2 regions of the Pseudoalteromonas sp. 4NS20-0020 genome follow, and region 1 is predicted to be linked to the other one. Evidence: riboswitches for the same ligand, from Rfam matches in the RefSeq annotation. Region 1 holds a riboswitch; the other holds the start of a gene.
What was found. Region 1 has a riboswitch for lysine ahead of lysC (lysine-sensitive aspartokinase 3). Riboswitches for the same ligand answer to the same signal wherever they lie in the genome.
Positions count from the first base shown of each region.

Region 2: it holds a riboswitch for lysine, as region 1 does, so the genes downstream of both, dapA (4-hydroxy-tetrahydrodipicolinate synthase) here and lysC (lysine-sensitive aspartokinase 3) in region 1, are expected to answer to the same signal.

Region 1 covers NZ_BAAJMI010000003.1:196,030-199,448, forward strand. Annotated here, with positions in the region: gene nhaD (sodium:proton antiporter NhaD) at 1-1,110, shown strand, start outside; lysine riboswitch at 1,221-1,393, shown strand; gene lysC (lysine-sensitive aspartokinase 3) at 1,469-2,848, shown strand; gene AC27JL_RS08160 (4'-phosphopantetheinyl transferase family protein) at 3,001-3,419, opposite strand, start outside.
Region 2 covers NZ_BAAJMI010000004.1:499,956-503,374, forward strand. Annotated here, with positions in the region: gene AC27JL_RS12845 (protein adenylyltransferase SelO) at 1-613, opposite strand, end outside; gene AC27JL_RS12850 (DNA-3-methyladenine glycosylase I) at 616-1,320, opposite strand; lysine riboswitch at 1,512-1,708, shown strand; gene dapA (4-hydroxy-tetrahydrodipicolinate synthase) at 1,837-2,721, shown strand; gene AC27JL_RS12860 (2,3,4,5-tetrahydropyridine-2,6-dicarboxylate N-succinyltransferase) at 2,737-3,419, shown strand, end outside.

The DNA.
Region 1 (3,419 bases):
TTGCATGGGCAAAGCCCAGAGCAAGTACAAGAACTCCTTAACGAAAATATTTTAGAGATAGCATCGCTGTGGTTGTTTTTAATGGCCGCCATGACCTTTGTTGCTTATTTAAACTCAAAAGGGTTTATCGAAAATATTGTGCACAGAGTAATGCCAAGAAGTATTAGCGAACGCAAGCTGATGTTTTTGGTTGGGGTATTTGCCTTTTTGTTTTCGTCGGTTTCAGACAACGTAACGGCTACGTTAATATCGCTTGCTGTAGTTATGTCGTTAAAGCTACCGCCTAAAAAACTTATAAAATATGCCACACTTATTGTGTTTGGTGTTAACTCCGGGGGTGTGTCGTTAATTACCGGTGACGTAACAACCTTAATGATATTTTTAGATGGCAAGGTAACCATTGCTAACTTATTACTGCTTATTGCGCCTGCATTTATTAGCGTTATGCTGTTAGCAGCAATGCTAAGTATTGGCATGAAAGGGGATGTAACCTTTTCAAAGTCTGGAAAAAAACGCATAGAAAAAACCGATATCACCATTGCAGTTATTTTTGTATCTACAGTTATAAGCATACTTGCGCTGAGTGTAATTTACAGTGTACCGCCTTTATTAACTTTTTTATGTGGCCTATCAATCATGTTTTTAGTGGCGCAATTTTTAATGCGCAAAAAAGACATAAACAAAAATATTATCGACTACGTACGCGACATAGAATACGACACCTTACTGTTTTTCGTCGGGGTTTTATTATTGGTAGGTGCTTTAAAAGAGATTGGAATGCTTAGTAAGTTTACCGACCTTTACACCGTTATGGCGCCACAGTACGCTAACTACTTAATGGGTATTTTATCGGCTGGGGTTGATAACGTTCCGCTCACTGCTGCTTTACTAAAAGCTAATATAGTAATGAGCCAGCAAGATTGGTTATCGTTTACTTATGCAACCGGTGTTGGCGGATCTATGCTAATTATTGGATCGGCTGCGGGTATTATTGCTATGAGTAAAGTAACAGAGCTAACTTTTATGAGTTACTTACGTTTGTCGCTCTATTTGTTAGTAAGTTATACCGTGGGTTATGCGGGCGCTTATTACATGGGCGGGTTTGTTTAAGTTTTGCTTAACAAACCGCATTAAAACGCTTGACAGCTAGACGTCTAAACGTTAACTTTCAAACCCCACTTTATAGTGGGGTTTTGTTTTATTAGCCATTGGTTAATACAACATTCAGAAGAGGTGCGATACTTAGGTATTTAATGGTAGGTGACGAACGCCCATAACCATTAAAGAGGGAAGTACTCGCCGAGAAAACCAACGTTACGTCGATGTTGTTTTTCGGTTTATGGGGCTGAATCCTCAAAACTGTCACCAATCTAGGTGGAGAGCTTCTGGCAGTGGATTTACCTTCAAGCATTCACTTGCCAAGTTCTTCTTGTTTTATCGCGGTTTGGATACCGCAAAAGGAGACTAAATGACTACCCAATCAGTGCCGCAAACAGTATCGGACGTTAAATCAGATTACATCGTTGCCAAATTTGGCGGAACCAGTGTGGCTAACTTTGATGCGATGAGTCGTTGTAGCGAAATTATTGTTGCCGATAAAAGCGTGCGTATTGTTGCTGTAAGCGCCAGTGCCGGCGTAACTAATCATTTGGTTGCACTGTGTAAATCAAGCATCACCCCAGAGCAGCGCCAAGAACACATTGGTGGCGTGCTAGCCATTCAACAGGCAATCTTAGATGAATTATCGCTTGATGCCGATTTAGCAGTAGGTTTTAACGAAACGTTAAAAGCATTCCAAACGCTAGCGCTTGAAACACTGACAACTGATCAGCAGCACGATGAGTTACTTAGCTTTGGTGAGCGTTTATCGTCGTACTTATTTGCGCAAGTGCTGCGTTTAAAAGGCTTAAATGCCGATCGCTTTGATGTACGCCAAGTACTTAAAACAGATAGTCAGTTTGGAAAAGCAACGCCAAATGTAAGCGCAACAGCACAAGCTGCTAAAGAATATTTGATCCCACTGTTAGATGATAAAGTTATTGTAACCCAAGGTTTTGTTGGCAGTGACGAATTTGGACAAACAACAACGCTTGGCCGTGGTGGGTCTGACTACAGTGCCGCTTTACTTGCTGAGGCAATAAACGCCAAAAGTGTACATATTTGGACTGATGTTGTGGGTATTTTTAGTACCGATCCGCGATTATGTGTAAAGGCATCGCCCATTGCTCGCTTAAGCTTTGATGAAGCCGCTGAAATGGCTACCTTTGGTGCAAAGGTATTGCATCCAGCTACTATTTTACCTGCTAGCCGTAGTCATATTAATGTGTTTGTTGGTTCAAGCCGCGAGCCTGAACGTGGTGGTACGTGGATAGAGCGTGAAAAATCGCAGCAACCAGGAATTCGCGCGGTAACCCAGCGTAAAAATCAAATTTTGCTCACCCTTAAAAGCCCTGAAATGCTATTGGCTAGCGGCTTTTTAGCTCGTGTATTTACTATTTTAAGCGAGTTTAATATATCGGTTGATTTGGTAACTACGTCTGAAATTAGTGTAGCAATAACGCTTGATAATGCACCTAACGCGTCGCGCCCAGAGCTCGACCAAGCGTGTTTAGATAAGCTTGCTGAATTTTGCCATGTATCGGTTGAAAACAACTTAACACTGGTGGCACTTATTGGCTCTGAGATTCAACTTCGCCAACACGAAATGAACTTAATGCAGGTATTAAGTGACTTTAATATTCGCTTAATTTGTCATGGAGCAAGTAAGCACAACCTATGCTTTTTAGTCGAACAAAGTGAATCTGATAATGTGGTTCAGGCTATTCATAGCCGTTTGTTAGAAGCTTAACTAGCAATACCAATTCGCAATAATACTTAATCATTTTAGGGGCTAAAAGTGTCGCTATCTGCGTTAAAAAATTCTCATTTAGAACAACTAAATAACGAATTTTTTGCCTAGCTATCAACACGTTTATCTATACTCAAAATAGATCACTTAATTTAGCGGATTGGTATAAGCGAGACATCGGTTAACAAAAAGCACCGCCAGTCGGTGCTTTTTTTATGCACTAAGGTTAAATCAAACGTCTCTGTTTGTGTGTTTACTACTTGGCTGCTTGCGGCCAAGCCTACTAAGGTTAATTCGTTAAATACGTTGGGGCTAAGTAATTTGGCAATAGGGCGACCAGTTGCTTTAGCTAATGACTCTTTTAATGTCCAAATTCTAAAAAAGGTATTGGCTTGGCTTTGCGTATTGGGTTGAGACGTAATTAATGTAACTTCGTCTGTATGGTAAAAATGCTTGGCTAGTTTTTCAAACGGGCGCGTTAAGCTAATTTTTTCAAGGTCGAAGCCAAACGCCTCGCTTTCTAAATTTAAAGCAACCCCAACAAAACCATGTGAGTGCGATATACACGTAT
Region 2 (3,419 bases), on a different contig from region 1:
TTATTTCAGGGTAATGGCGTTTAATTGCTAAATCAGCTAATTTTTTTAATCCCTCAGCATCGCCTTGGGTTGCTAAGTATTGAAACGAGCCAACACGAATATGGCTGCTCGCTAGGCGAGTAACAACAGCCCCTGGTTGAGGCGGATTACGGTAAACCGCTTCGCCGGTACCAACCACAGCCAAACAACGAGTAGTGGGAATACCTAATGCGTGCATAGCTTCACTCATTACGTATTCACGAATAGCAGGGCCTAATGCACATCGCCCATCGCCACCTCTAGAATACGGGGTAGCGCCTGAGCCCTTTAACTGAATGTCCCACAGCTGGTTTTTATCGTCATTTATAGCACCAAGCAGATGCGCTCGTCCATCACCCAAACGCGGCGAAAAGTGACCAAACTGGTGCCCAGAATAACCAAGCGCTACCGACTTTATTTGCTGTGATTCATTGCCTGCAAAGGTACTAGGACGCAGCTGCGGCTCAACACCTATATTAAACTGCTTTGCTAACGCTTCGTTCCACAAAAGCAGTTGCGGAGCTGCAACGCTTGATGGTTGATCTTCTATTGCGAAATTATCTGCTATGTCTGTGTATCTCGGCACTAGTTTCATGGTTAATTTCCTGACTGTTGACGTATACCTACGCGATTGTCACCCACACCATAGGCCACAATTAAACTTAGCTCTTGCATACTTAAACCACTTTGCTTTTGCATTTCGTTAAAAAATGCCTGCGCAGCAGTGAGTGATTTTTTAGTTTGCAGCCCACCATCAATAATTTTATGTGCCCTTAGGTAACTCTCTACATCTCGCGAAAGTAAAAAAGTGTCTTTGCCAAGTGCTCTTAAGGCATAAGGGCCTGTATTACCGCCTAATCGGGCACCGTGTTTTTTTAAATGCGCCCATAAACCAATAATATTATCTGTTGGCCACTGGGCAATAAACTTGCTAAAACTGCCATATTCCTGTGCTATTTCGTGGATCATGTAGGCATTTTCAGGAATTGTTTTCACTTTTTTATAATTACGAATAATACGCTCATCACTCGCTTTTTGCTCGAGCATATCGGGCGGCATCATTAATAGCTTATCAACGCTGAATTCCCAAAAAACCTCTCTAAAGCCCGGCCATTTGCTGTTTATTACCGACCAGTAAAAACCACTTTGAAAAACTTTTCGGGTAAATTCTTCAAGCCAATCGTCGTCACTTAACGTGCTTAATGCTTTTTTAGATAAGGGTTTTGCGAGTAATAACTTAAGCATTTTTTCAGAGCCTTTTCGCTCTACTGCTCGCTTATAAATATCGCTAAATTTTTCCATACTTATTAAATACCTCGCTGCTCATAGGATTAGTTTACGAGAAAAGCAGCCAATACGTAACCACCCACATTTTCGATGAACTAATCTGTACCCTGCAACTTGACACCTAGACGGCTAAAATGTTTTAATCGCCGCAATTACCCTATTTAAATTGTATTTTGTTAAACCTTTTGCGGTTAAACAAAATACAAAGGGCTAGAAGAGGTGCGTTATTCAGGTAGCGTATGTTAGGAGCGCAAACTCCAGTGAGCATACGTGAGGGGAATACCGCCGAGAGGTAAACGCTTTTGCGAAGCAATTACTTCGGGCGACTAGGTTGAATCCTAGCGACTGTCACCAATAGCTGTTTTAAAACAGCTTATTAGTTTGGTGGAGAGCTTCTGGTCTTAAATAATAAGGCCTTGCGCCCTATTATTTTAAGTCCATTCGCTCTTCGAATACTGTTCGAACGACGTTAATGCGGCTCACATCATACAGCCCCTTTAATATCTCGAACACCTTATAGGTTCGTAAGAGATGATCAATAATTTCAATTTAAACGACTACGCACTGTGGACAGCGCTTGTTACGCCGTTTGATCAACAAGGTAATGTTGATTACGACACGCTCACAACACTTGTTAGCGAACAAGAAGCAGCACACAACGGTATTTTACTGCTCGGTAGTACAGGTGAAGGCTTAGCCCTTACGCTTAAAGAGCAACAAGCGATTGTTGAGCATGTGTGCCAATTAAAACCCAGTGTACCGCTTATGGTTGCTGTTGGTGGTAGTAATTTAGCTCAACAAAAAGAATGGGTTAGCTACTGTAACCAATTACCTATTCACAGCTACTTATTAGGCTCGCCTCTTTATGCAAAACCAGGAGCTGTAGGTCAAACTCTTTGGTACGAAAGCTTGTTAAACGAAAGCGCGCATCCGTGTATGTTGTACAACGTACCTGGGCGCAGCGGTGTAAGCATTCCTATCGAAACCATTGAAAACTTAAAAGCGCACCCAAAACTGTGGGCCTTAAAAGAAGCCAGTGGCAACATCACCCAATTTGAAGCATACCGACAAGCCGCGCCTAATTTAGCGCTATACAGTGGCGACGATGCACTTATGCCCTACTTCGCACAAGCTGGCGCAAAAGGCTTAGTATCGGTTGCGGCAAACGCATGGCCAAAACAAACGCACGAGTTTGTAAAACGTAGCCTAAGCGGTCAACACCCCAATTTATTTGCTCAGTGGACTCGCGCTATTAATAGCCTATTTGCTGTAGCAAATCCTATTCCCGTTAAAGTGCTAATGCACCAACAAGGCCGCTTAAGTAGCCCGTTGTTGCGTCCGCCTTTAACGCATCTTGAGTTAACGCAAACCGATTGCATTACCACTGCAAACGACACCATTTTATCTTGGCATTAAATACAGGTTTTTATAATGAGCTGGTTAGAACTACTTAATAATTTAGAATCGGGCGCAGTACGCGCAGCATCACAAAACGAAAGCGGCCAATGGGAAGCTAACGTAGAAGTAAAACAAGGCATTTTAGAAGCCTTTAAAAATGGCACTAACACTGAGTTTGCAGGCGGGTTTGTTGATAAGCACAATCTCGCACCGCAAGAGTTTAGCACTGACGACGGCGTGCGTATGGTACCAGGTGGTTCAAGCGTTCGTCGTGGTGCCTACGTAGCTAAAGGCACTATTATTATGCCACCAGCGTACGTAAATATTGGTGCATACATCGACGAAGGCACGATGGTTGATAGCCACGCGTTAGTGGGCTCGTGTGCACAAGTAGGTAAAAACGTACATTTGAGCGCAGCCGTTCAACTTGGTGGTGTACTTGAGCCAATCGGGGCAAGCCCAGTTGTGGTTGAGGACGATGCGTTTATTGGCGCAGGTTGTGTCATTGTTGAAGGCGTAGTGGTTAAAAAAGGCGCGGTACTTGCACCAGGCGTGCGCTTATCTGCAACCATTCCGGTATACGACTGCGTTAACGAGCGTCAGCTAGATAAAGGCGAGCCAATTCCAGAGTACGCAATTGTAATACCGGGCTCTCGCCCGGCATCTAACGAATGGGCACGAGAGCAAGGCTTAAGCATGTCGTGTGCGTTAATTGT